DNA from 4 places in the Pantoea sp. UBA4549 genome. Region 3 is predicted to be linked to each of the others. Evidence: predicted binding sites of a transcription regulator. Region 3 holds the regulator's gene; each other region holds the start of a gene.
The links. Region 3 encodes PurR, which represses purine synthesis genes. Its sites were predicted from a motif close to CANGCAAACGTTTGCNTG; they were not measured.
Positions count from the first base shown of each region.

Region 1: the regulator PurR is predicted to act here: its motif matches at 1,476-1,493, upstream of glyA (serine hydroxymethyltransferase).
Region 2: the regulator PurR is predicted to act here: its motif matches at 1,895-1,912, upstream of galS (HTH-type transcriptional regulator GalS).
Region 4: the regulator PurR is predicted to act here: its motif matches at 1,826-1,843, upstream of cvpA (colicin V production protein).

Region 1 covers NZ_DGLH01000007.1:85,480-88,628, forward strand. The annotation lists gene glyA (serine hydroxymethyltransferase) at 111-1,364, opposite strand; gene hmpA (NO-inducible flavohemoprotein) at 1,688-2,872, shown strand; gene glnB (nitrogen regulatory protein P-II) at 2,931-3,149, opposite strand, start outside.
Region 2 covers NZ_DGLH01000015.1:204,872-208,020, reverse strand. The annotation lists gene mglB (galactose/glucose ABC transporter substrate-binding protein MglB) at 1-453, opposite strand, end outside; gene galS (HTH-type transcriptional regulator GalS) at 760-1,800, opposite strand; gene yeiB (DUF418 domain-containing protein YeiB) at 1,942-3,102, opposite strand.
Region 3 covers NZ_DGLH01000009.1:567,809-570,957, forward strand. The annotation lists gene B3041_RS09345 (C40 family peptidase) at 1-696, shown strand, start outside; gene purR (HTH-type transcriptional repressor PurR) at 1,095-2,120, shown strand; gene punR (DNA-binding transcriptional activator PunR) at 2,117-3,028, opposite strand; gene punC (purine nucleoside transporter PunC) at 3,138-3,149, shown strand, end outside.
Region 4 covers NZ_DGLH01000015.1:109,113-112,261, forward strand. The annotation lists gene folC (bifunctional tetrahydrofolate synthase/dihydrofolate synthase) at 1-904, shown strand, start outside; gene dedD (cell division protein DedD) at 894-1,655, shown strand; gene cvpA (colicin V production protein) at 1,905-2,390, shown strand; gene purF (amidophosphoribosyltransferase) at 2,427-3,149, shown strand, end outside.

The DNA of each region.
Region 1 (3,149 bases), on a different contig from region 3:
ACCGGCCAAAAATAAACCCGCAGAGCGGATCAATTGTGCGCTAAGCGGTGGAAAGCACACAAATAAAAAAGGATGGCCGGAGCCATCCTTTTTTCATCCGTTAAAACCTGTCAGGCATAAACGGGCAGACGGGCACAGATATCGAGCACTTTCTGTTTGGTGCGTTCGATGGTGGCTTCATCATTCACATCATCCAGCACGTCAGCGATCCAGCCAGCCAGCTCACGCACATCCGCCTCTTTGAAGCCGCGACGGGTTACCGCTGGTGTACCGATGCGCACGCCAGAGGTCACAAACGGGCTTTTCGGATCGTTTGGCACGCTGTTTTTGTTCACGGTGATATTTGCACGTCCCAGCGCGGCATCCGCTTCTTTACCGGTCAGGCCTTTGCTCACCAGATCGATCAGGAACAGATGGTTATACGTACCGCCGGAAACGATGTTGTAACCGCGCTCCAGCAGGACTTCCACCATCGCTTTAGCGTTTTTAGCGACCTGCTGCTGATAGGTTTTGAACTCCGGCTCCATCGCCTCTTTGAATGCCACAGCTTTGCCAGCGATGACATGCATCAATGGGCCGCCCTGTCCGCCAGGGAAAACAGCAGAGTTGAGCTTCTTGAACAGATCCTCATCTTCACCTTTCGCCAGGATCAGGCCGCCACGCGGACCCGCCAGCGTTTTGTGCGTAGTCGTGGTAACGACATGCGCATGCGGAACCGGGTTAGGATACACATCAGCCGCCACCAGGCCTGCCACGTGAGCCATATCCACAAACAGCCAGGCACCGATGCTGTCAGCGATTTCACGCATTTTTGCCCAGTCGCAGACGCCGGAGTAAGCAGAGAAACCGCCGATGATCATTTTTGGCTTATGCGTCTGTGCCAGTTCGGCCAGTTCGTCATAGTTGATTTTGCCGGTTTCATCGATGCCATAGGGAATAACGTTGTAAAGTTTACCAGAGAGGTTGACCGGTGAACCGTGGGTCAGGTGACCACCGTGCGCCAGATTCATCCCGAGGATGGTGTCGCCCGGCTGCAGCAGCGCAGTGTAAACAGCAAAGTTTGCCTGAGAACCAGAGTGAGGCTGAACGTTGGCAAAATCTGCACCAAACAGCGCTTTTGCACGGTCGATAGCCAGCTGCTCAACGATATCAACATATTCACAGCCGCCGTAGTAGCGCTTGCCCGGATACCCTTCCGCGTATTTATTGGTGAGCTGTGAACCTTGCGCCTGCATAACGCGCGGGCTGGTGTAGTTTTCTGAAGCGATCAGTTCAATATGCTCTTCCTGACGCACTTTCTCCTGCTCCATAGCCTGCCACAAATCGGCATCATAATCGGCAATGTTCATATCACGCTTTAACATCCGCATCTCCTGACTCAGCAACTTTAACGGCAATTTAAGCCCCCGCTTAGGGGCGAAGGCCAACAGTGTAAACGGTTTTGCCAGGGGACGATAGCGCCAGGGCGCTCTTTTTACGCAAACGATTGGCAGGCCGCTGGAACGGCTTTTTTACGCTTCAGCGATGCGCAGAAAAATGGCGTGAGGGTCCGAAAGATAAGCCTGAATCGCACGGAATATGGATCCGCTTTGCGATAAAACCCGTTGCATCCGGTTTACAGCCGGACGCGCGCAGCATAAGATGCATTTAAAATACATCTTTTAAGTTATCCGCTGAGGAACACACCATGCTTGACGCTCAGACTATCGCGACTATTCACTCTTCTGTGCCCGCTATTGCAAAGATGGGGCCTGCTCTTACCGGCTGTTTTTACCACAAGTTGCTGAACGATCACCCTGAACTGAAAAACGTATTTAATATGAATAACCAGCGCAGCGGCGATCAGCGTGAAGCCCTGTTTAATGCGATTTGCGCTTACGCCACCCACCTGGAAGATTTACCTGCACTGCTGCCGGCGGTAGAAAAAATTGCGCAGAAGCACGCCAGCCTGAATATCCGGCCTGAACAGTATGATCTGGTCGGTGCGACGCTGCTGGATACCATTAAGGAGCAGCTGAACCCCGGGGATGAGGTGCTTGCGGCATGGGGCAAAGCGTATGCGCTGCTGGCACAGGTTTTTATTCAGCGCGAAGAAGCCATTTACCAGGCATCAGAACAGAAAACCGGTGGCTGGCGTGGCCTGCGTGATTTCCGTATCCGCCGTATCACGCCGGAGAGCAGCGTGATCACCAGTCTGGAGCTGGTGCCCAATGACGGACAGCCGGTAGCCGGTTTCCTGCCGGGACAATACCTGACGCTCAGCCTGCGTCTGACAGAAAATGGATTTATGCAGCATCGTCAGTACTCGCTGACGCACGCGCCTGACGGCAAAGGCTATCGAATTGCGGTCAAACGTGAAGCGCACGGCACCGTGTCCGGCTGGCTGCACGACTGCGCCCGGGTAGGAGATATTGTGCAGTGCAGCGCGCCGGCGGGTGATGTCGTGCTGCAGACAGAACCAGCGACGCCCGTCACGCTGATCTCAGCGGGCGTGGGCCAGACGCCGATGTTAGCGATGCTCGCCGTGCTGGCGCAGCAGCAGCATCCGGCAGCCGTAACCTGGCTGCACGCGGCGGAAAATGGCGCGCAGCACGCCTTTGCGCAGGAGGTCGCAACGCTGGGAGCCACCCTGTCGCATTTTTGCAGCCATGTCTGGTATCGCCAGCCTGCCAGCGACGATGCCGGTCAGTATGATGCCGGGGGCGTGATGGATCTGGCCTGCGTCTCAGCGGAACTGAGCCAGCCGGACCGTGAGTTCTGGCTCTGCGGCCCGCTGCCGTTTATGCAGTTTGTTGCTCGCCAGCTGCTGGACGCAGGCGTCACCACGGACCGTATCCACTATGAGGTTTTCGGCCCGCATAAGGTGCTGTAACCGCAACAATAAAAAAGCCTGCGGCTGGCAGGCTTTTACTGTAATGCAGAGCAGACGATCAGATCGCCTCTTCATCCTCTTCGCCGGTACGAATGCGCACCACGCGGGCCACGTCAAACACGAAAATTTTACCGTCGCCGATTTTGCCGGTCTGCGCCGTTTTCATGATGGTTTCTACGCAGGTATCAACGATATCATCGCCCACGACCATCTCGATTTTTACCTTAGGCAGAAAATCGACCATATATTCTGCGCCACGATAGAGTTCAGTGTGGCC
Region 2 (3,149 bases), on a different contig from region 3:
TTTCCAGTGCTTCTCAATCAGCTCACCCTGCTTGATACCTGACTCTTTGGAATCTGTACCGACATAGTATGCCTTTGGATAGCTGGCCAGCACTTTAGCGTTAGGCTCTTTGTTGAAAAACACAATCGGTACGTCATTGGCTTTGGCTTTATCAATTACCACGGCCGCTGCCGCCGGATCCACCAGGTTAATTGCCAGCGCTTTCACGCCTTTGGCCATCAGCACGTCAATCTGGTCATTCTGTTTGGACTGGTCATTCTGTGAGTCATTCATCAGCAGCTGAATGCCGCCCAGCGCTTTGGACTCTTTCTCAATATCCTTGCGCACCATTGACATGAAGTTGTCGTCATATTTGTAAATGGTCACGCCAATGCGGGTATCGGCGGCGTGCGCAGTTGCACCAAACATCATGCTGGCAACCAGTGCTGTGAGCGTGAAAACCTTCTTATTCATGGTATCTCCGGTTTTAATTATGCAGGGTATTTCCTGCGCCATGCTGCCTGCGGGCGGCGAGCGCAGTCGGTTGAAACGCTATCATTCTGGAGCAGGCGCTGGCATTGGCCGGACCGCTCTCCCTATCCTGACTTCCCTGTACGTAACCGCTTCCTGAAGAGTGTTGTGAATCATTTCAACCGGCTACTGAAACCTGTCCGGAGGGGCGTGACCCGGCGTTTCATGATGTTTCAGTCCGGTAAGACGCTGCCATCATAGTGAGCGGTCTGGTAATTAACTGTGAATGTAATCACATATTGGAAACGGTTACATGGCGCTATCGCCTGGATTAGTGATCGACTCCACAATTTGCCGCTGGGCCACTGAGTGACGCCGCACCAGCGTGGGCATAAAGCAGTGTGACGCCTGAGGATCCAGCTCGCCGGCTGCGCCTTTCAGCGCCAGCTCTGTGGCGAGTTTTGCCATAGAAACAATAGGATAGCGTACAGTTGTCAGCTGGGGATCGGTGTAACGGGAAATGGGAATATCATCAAAGCCAATGACAGAAAAATGCTGTGGCACCTGAATGCCGTTATCTTTCAGCGCCGTCAGGGCGCCAGCTGCCATGCCATCGTTATAGGAAAAAACGGCGGTCAGATGCAGATTACGTCCGAGCAGCTCTACCATAGCGGCTTCACCGCCCTGCATATCGGGTTCAGCATGGGCGATCCACGCTTCCGGTGGCTGAATGCCCTGCTCTGCCAGGGCCTGCAGCCAGCCATCGCGGCGCTGCGTGACATCCTCAATTGGATGGCTGGAGCTAAGGTAGCCAATACGCTGATGTCCCTGCTGCAGCAGCATGCGGGTGGCAACCTGCGCACCGGTTACATTATCAAGACAGACACAGCGGTGTTCATAACCGCGGATGACGCGGTTAACCAGCACCATGCCTGGTACCTGATCCATAAACTGCGTGAGTTCAGCGTCTGAAAGCGTTTTCGCATGTACCACCAGCGCATTGCAGCGCTGACGGATCAGCACCTCAATGGCATGCCGCTCTTTATCTTCCTGATGCCAGGAGTTACTGATGAGAACGTGTTTGTGCACGCGCTGTGCCACGGTATCCACCGCTTTCACCAGCGCACCAAAAAAGGGATCGGAAACATCCATAACGACGACGCCGATCGTGTCGCTGACCTGGGTGGCAAGCGCCTGGGCGTTGGCATTCGGACGATAGCCCAGCGATTCCACCGCCTGGAGCACGGCGTCGCGGGTATCAGAGGTGACTGCACTGCTGTTGTTGAGCACGCGCGACACGGTGGCAACAGATACTCCGGCCAGTCGGGCGACATCACGAATCGTTATCATGCAGCGGTTCCACAAAGGCTGAAAGGCGCGACGGGCGCGTAATAACGCTATTTTGTCAGGCCACAGGCTTCAGCTACGTGAAACAGCTCACACCAATGAAAACGGTTACATTGCTTTATGTGATCTTTGTGATGCAGGTCATTATCTGACAGGCGGCGATGCGGTGCCTGATGCACACAGGCGCTGCGTCAGCCAGCGCCACAGCCACTCCAGCGGTCCCTGACGAAAATAGCGCAGCCAGAGCGCTGAGAAGAGCAGATTCATTGCCCAGATAACGGGCACCAGCGCCAGCAGCTGCAGGCGGTCAAAGCGCAGGAACAGATCAAAGCGGTAGAACAGTGTGGTACAGATCAGCGTCTGTAACAGGTAGTTGCTCAGCGCCATTCGCCCTACTCCCTGAATCAGCCTGCACAGCCGGCTACGCGCCAGCGCAGGCCAGAAGCCGAGACAGAGCGCCGCATAGCCGAGGCTGATAAAAGGAGCAGCCAGGTCGCGCGGCACCTGCAGATAAAAGCTGGTCCAGCGCTGTGCCCAGTGCACCTGCCACTGCGCAGCGATACCCGGCACCGCGATCAGCCAGCCGGTGGTCAGCAGCAGCAGTGCAGCGCGCCGGTAGTGCTGCAGGCTGAACGCACCGGTCAGCCAGCCGCAGCGCAGCAGCGCGGCACCCATCAGCATCAGTCCCGCCAGCTGCCAGCCATACTGAGATGCCAGCGCCATCAGACCGGATGCAAGCAGATCGAGCCGGTTGCGCACCGCTTCCCAGCCGCCCACCAGCTTCCAGTAACTTTCATACTCCAGCGCGGCGGCACCGGGCTGCCAGCCGCTGCTGCTCTGATTACCGGAGATCGCGCCGAAGATAAGCAGTACCGCACAGCCCACCAGATAGAGCAGTACGCCGGTCTGAAACAGCGCACGCTCAGAGGGCACCTCACGCAGCAGGCGCCAGATAATCAGGCCGATGAGCCCGTAGTCCAGCAGAATGTCTCCATCCCAGAAGAAGACGCCGTGAATAAACCCGATAAACACCAGCAGCGTCAGCCGGGTGGAAATCCAGCGCTTGCCGCGCGGGATCTGCATGGCCAGTCCGGCGCCAAACAGCAGTGCAAACAGCGTAAGGAATTTCAGCTGTGCCAGCCCGTCCAGCACTGCCCAAGTCCAGGCATCCTGCGGCGCAACGCTGCCCTGCCAGGCAGGGTTAAGATAGGCGGCTGACGGCAGGCCAAAGCCGGTGATATTGAGCAGCAAAATGCCCAGCACCGCGCATCCGCGAATAAAATCCAGCGCCTGATAGCGTTGCATTGCTGCCCTCAGCCATTAAAAAAGGCGGCACCGGGGCCGCCTGGGGA
Region 3 (3,149 bases):
CTGCAGAAAGCGGAGAAAAAGAGCGCGCGCGATGATGAGCGCCGCAAACGACGCCCGGTTAAAACGTCGGCTAAAAAAACACGCGTCACGCCTGTACAAAAAGTTAAAACCAAAAAAAACCTCCCCGCAGAGCCTTCTGCCACTACACGCACCGCCCGCAAAAAAGGGGCTGCACCCTCTGCCGGTAAAAAATATGGTCATCAGCGTACCAGCCGGAAAACAGTGGCAGCAGAAGAGACCACCGATACGCTGACCGGTGTCAGGCTCAGTAAATCTCACCGCCTGCGCTATCAGAAAGCACGTGAAACCGCCATGACTAAGCTCATGGGCCAGCTGGGCAAACCTTATCAGTGGGGTGGCACCTCTCCGCTTACCGGATTCGACTGCAGTGGTCTGGTCTGGTACGCCTATAAAGATCTGGTTCGTTTTAAACTGCCGCGTACGGCTAATGAAATGTATCATCTGCGCGACGCTGCCCCCATCAAGCGTGAAATGCTGGAGAAAGGCGATCTGGTGTTTTTCCGCATCAATAATCGCGGGACCGCCGATCATGTTGGCGTTTATCTGGGTAACGGCAAATTCATTCAGTCGCCGCGCACCGGCAAGGATATTCAGATCAGCGCGCTGGGTGAAGATTACTGGCAGAAACATTATGTTGGCGCACGCCGTATGATGACCCCTAAAACCATTCGCTAACGGTTGCGCAACACGCAGAACCGCACGGCGTAACGCATTCGCGCTTCACGCCGGCACAGCCGCAAGGTCACGGCAGTTATCAGCAGCCGCACTGCGCCTGAAGTCTCCGTTGCCGCTTTCTGCCTGCACCACACGCTTTCGTATCTATCGCCGGAATAGAATTATTTTCGCCTGGCCGCAGGTAAACATCTCGTTTTATGACCCTCACCTTGCTAGAATCGCCGCCTTTCGTTGCGCAACACCTTTTGCGCACGCTGCTGTCATTATCTGCCACGGTTAATTACTCGCCTTAAATCAGCCATTTTTATGCTGAAATCGGGCAGAAAACCCTGCGCAGACGCAAACGTTTAACACTATACTTATCATAAAGTTGCGATAGGTTTAAGAGGTCCATTTTCATGGCAACAATTAAAGATGTGGCAAAACGCGCTGGCGTATCAACGACCACGGTTTCGCACGTCATCAATAAAACGCGCTTTGTCGCTGAAGAGACGCGTAATGCCGTGTGGGAAGCAATTAAAGCGCTGCACTATTCTCCCAGCGCTGTCGCCCGCAGCCTGAAGGTCAATCACACTAAGACGCTGGGTCTGCTGGCAACCTCCAGTGAAGCCCCCTACTTTGCTGAAATTATTGAAGCAATTGAGAATCACTGCTTCGCTCAGGGCTATACGCTGATACTGGGCAATGCGCATAACGACTTACAAAAGCAGCGCGCCTATCTGTCGATGATGGCGCAAAAACGGGTCGATGGCCTGCTGGTGATGTGCTCTGAGTATCCGGACGATCTGCTTCAGATGCTGGAAGAGAATCGTAATATCCCGATGGTGGTGATGGACTGGGGCGCTTCACGCGGTGATTTTACTGATACCGTACAGGATAACGCATTCCAGGGCGGCTATCTGGCCGGTCGTTACCTGATCGAGCGTGGTCATCGCGATATTGGCGCGATTCCGGGTCAGCTGGAGCGTAATACCGGCGGCGGACGGCACGCCGGCTTTTTACAGGCGATGCATGAAGCGGGTATCACGGTGCGTGCCGAGTGGATCGTACAGGGCGATTTTGAGCCTGAATCGGGTTATCAGGCGATGCAGCAGATCCTGAGCCAGAAGCAGCGCCCTACCGCTGTGTTCTGCGGCGGCGATATCATGGCAATGGGCGCGATCTGCGCCGCCGATGAGATGGGCCTGCGCGTTCCGCAGGATATTTCGGTGATCGGCTATGACAATGTGCGCAATGCCCGCTACTTTACGCCGGCGCTGACGACGGTGCATCAGCCTAAAGCGCAGCTGGGCGAGAAAGCGCTGGAGATGCTGCTGGATCGCATCACCAGCAAACGCGAAGAGCCGCAAACGATTGAAGTTCAGCCCAGTCTGATTGAGCGTCGCTCTGTCGGGGACGGTCCGTTTCGCGACTATCGCCGCTAAGCGCGGCGTTCGCTGAGCCACTCATGGTTTAGCGTCTCAGCATCACCCAGGTAAGCCAGCAGCCACGTCAGTGCCGGTGATGCCCGCTGCCCGGCCCAGCTGACGCAGCAGGGGCTGTCCGGAAAAGGCTGCGGCAGGATCAGTTCTGCCAGCGCGCCGCTATCCAGTAGCGGTCGCGCCAGATGTCCCGGGATCATCCCCACGCACAGGCCAGCTTGCAGGCAGTCGATCCCGGTTTCCCACTCCGGCACCACCAGCCGGCGCTGATTATCCAGCGTCCATGTCATACGACGCGGGAGTGCGCGCGACGTATCCTCCAGCACCAGCGACGGCCATGCGCGCAGCGCCTCTTCATCAGGATGCGCGCTCTGCGCCAGCGGATGATCCGGACTGACCACGCAGCGCCAGTTAAGGGCACCCATATCCTGAAAAGCAAAGCGCCCGCCGACCGGGATCGCCTGCGTGGCGCCAATGGCCACGTCAACCCGGCCGTCGGCGAGCGCATCCCATACGCCGTTGAACACCTCATAGCTGATGATCAGCTCCATATCGGGAAAATGGCGATAGAAATCTTTAACCAGCTGGCGCGTGCGCTGCGGCTTAACAATGCAGTCTACGGCAATACTGAGCTGGCCGCGCCAGCCGTTGGCCAGCTGCTGACACTGACGTCGCGTCGCCAGCATTTTTTTGATAACAGAGCGCCCTTCACGCACAAAATGCTCGCCTGCCGGCGTCAGGATCACCTCCCGATGCTGGCGTTCAAACAGCTCCACGGCAAGCCAGCTCTCCAGCTGCCTGATGGTATAGCTGATGGCAGAAGGCACGCGGTGCAGTTCCTGTGCCGCCGCGCTGAAACTTCCGGTGCGAGCCACGGCATCTGCCACCTCAAGCGCATATTCAGACCACATATTTTTTGCCTTCAAAAAATTTAACAGCACTCTGCAAATATTAGCGTTTCACAAAGCTGACTGCACCCTTTTACACTCCTTCGCGTTTCCCTGCCAAATGAGAAAAATAGTGATGTCTTCA
Region 4 (3,149 bases), on a different contig from region 3:
CTATTTTGAATTTGGCACGCTCTCTGCGCTTAATCTGTTCCGCCAGGCGAACCTTGACGTGGTGATCCTCGAGGTCGGACTGGGTGGCCGTCTTGATGCCACCAACATTGTTGATACTGATGTCGCAGTGATCACCAGTATTGCACTCGATCACACAGACTGGCTCGGCCCCGACCGCGAGAGTATCGGGCGGGAAAAAGCAGGTATTTTCCGCGCCGGCAAACCTGCCATAGTAGGCGAAGCGGAGATGCCGGCAACCATCGCCGCCGTTGCCGCAGAAACCGGTGCCGTGCTGCACCAGATCAACCGCGACTGGCAGTGGCAGCGCTCTGATGATAGCTGGATGCTGCAGGATGCGCAGGGTGAACTGCGCGATCTGCCGCTGCCGCAGGTGCCGCTGCCGAACGCGGCCACGGCGCTGGCTGCGTTACGGGCGTCGGGTCTGCATGTCTCTGATGCCATCATCCGTACGCATCTGCCGCAGGCAATGCTGGCGGGCCGCTTTCAGACTGTCAGCCACGCGCCGCAGGTGATTCTGGATGTGGCGCACAATCCGCACGCGGCCGCCTGGCTGGCGTCGCGCCTGGCGGCGCTGCCCGCAGGCAAAAGCATTCATGCGGTAGCGGGTATGCTGCACGACAAAGATATCGCCGGTACGCTCGCAGCGCTGGCACCGCAGGTGACGCACTGGTATTGCGCGCCGCTGGCAGGCCCGCGTGGCGCATCGGCGGAAGAGCTGCTTGCACATCTGGAGCGCGGTACGGCGTATGCCAGCGTCGATGCGGCGTGGCAGGCAGCGCGTGCGCAGGCCAGCCGGGAGGATGTGATTCTGGTGTGTGGTTCGTTTCACACCGTAGCACAGGTTATGGAATTGATGGCAGCGGAGAACGGCAGTGGCGAGTAAGTTTCAAAATCGGTTAGTGGGCACGGTGATCCTGGTGGCGATTGGCGTCATTGTGCTGCCGGGCCTGCTGGACGGTAAGAAAAAGCATTACAAAGAAGAGTTTGCAGCGATTCCGCTGGTGCCGAAGCCTGACGATCAGCAGGATAGCGAAATGGTGCCGCCGGTTACGCAGCCGCTGCCGTCGCAGCCGCCGGAAGGTGCCGGCGCCGCACAGCAGTCAGCGGCCAGCCAGGCAGCACAAAATCCGGCCGTCAGCGGCAGCGCGCAGCCGGTGCAGAACAGCCAGCCAAGCGTCGTGACGCCACCGGCGGTGCATCAGCAGACGCCGCCCCGAACCCAGCAAAAACCCGCTGAACAGACGAAGCCTAAAACGGTGGAGCAGAGCAGGCCGAAGCCGGTGGAACAACCGAAGCCGAAGCCGGTGGAAACGCCGAAACCTGCAGAGCAGCCAAAAGCAGCGGAGCAGAGCAAGCCGGCAGAAACGCAGAAGCCAGCCAGCGCGCCAGCGGGGCAGGCGTATGTGGTGCAGCTTGGCGCACTGAAAAATGCGGCGAAAGTCGATGAGATTGTGGCGAAGCTGCGGCTCTCTGGCTATCGCGCCTTTACCGTGCCGTCATCACCGGTGCAGGGTCAGATTACCCGTATTTATGTCGGTCCTGACGCGTCCAAAGCGAAACTGCAGAGTTCGCTGAGCGAACTGCAGAGCGTTTCCGGTCTGGGCGGGGTGGTTAAACCCTATAGCGTGCACTGACAGGCTGATAAGCCACGCCGATAGCAGTAACAGGCGTGGCTTATTGCATTCAAAGTGGCAGTAAAAGTAGTAAATTAACTGTTAAATCAGCTAATTAAATATTGTTATTAGTCGCGGGCGAAGAAATTATTTTTCCTCGCCCTTTTTCATCACTGTGAACGGGAAAAGGCTACGCAAACGTTTTCTTTTTCTGTTAGAATGCGCCCCGAACTGGATGCAGGGGTGCGAAGCACTGTACTGGAAGCGTTCATGATCTGGATTGATTACGTCATTATTGCGGTAGTTGGTTTTTCGGCTCTGGTCAGCCTGATTCGCGGGTTTGTCCGGGAAGCCTTATCTCTTGTTACCTGGGGATGCGCGTTTTTTGTCGCCAGTCATTACTACGCCTACCTGGCAGTCTGGTTTACAGGTTTTAACGACGAACTGGTTCGCAACGGTATCGCAATTGCGGTGTTGTTCGTTGCCACCCTGATTGTGGGTGCCATCGTGAACTATGTGATCGGCTCGCTGGTTGAGAAAACCGGCTTGTCGGGAACCGACAGGGTGTTGGGGGTCTGTTTCGGGGCGTTGCGTGGCGTGCTGATTGTTTCCGCCATTCTTTTCTTCCTTGATACATTCACCGGCTTTTCGAAAAGCCCGGACTGGCAACAGTCTCAGCTCATTCCCCAGTTCAGTTATATCATCAGGTGGTTTTTTGATTACCTGAAAAGCACGTCCAGTTTTTTACCCCGGTGACACCATCGGGAGTGCGGCTAATGAGGAAATGACAATATGTGCGGTATTGTTGGTATCACCGGTTTTATGCCAGTAAACCAGTCGATCTATGACGCGTTAACGGTGCTGCAGCACCGCGGACAGGATGCCGCCGGCATTTGTACTATCGATGCGCTGAACTGCTTCCGTCTGCGCAAAGCAAATGGCCTGGTCAGCGACGTGTTTGAAGCGCGCCACATGCAGCGTTTGCAGGGCAATATCGGTATCGGCCACGTGCGTTACCCTACCGCTGGCAGCTCCAGCGCCTCTGAAGCGCAGCCGTTTTACGTTAACTCCCCTTACGGTATTACGCTGGCGCATAACGGCAATCTCACCAATGCGCACGAGCTGCGTAAACAGCTGTTTGAGACCGGACGCCGTCACGTTAACACCACCTCCGATTCAGAGATCCTGCTCAACATCTTTGCGCAGGAGCTGGATCGTTTTCAGCACTACCCACTGGATGCTGAGACCATTTTTGCAGCGGTAGCGGCAGTGCATCAGCAGGTGCGTGGCGCTTACGCCGTAGTGGCGATGATTATCGGTCACGGCATGGTGGCGTTTCGCGATCCCAACGGTATTCGCCCGCTGGTGCTCGGCAAGCGCGCTATGCAGGATGGCCGCACGGAGTATATGGTTGCCTCAGAGAGTGTGGCGCTGGATACGCTGGGATTTGAGTTCATTCGTGACGTTGCGCCAGGTGAAGCGGTGTATATCACCGAGCAGGGCCAGCTTTCGACC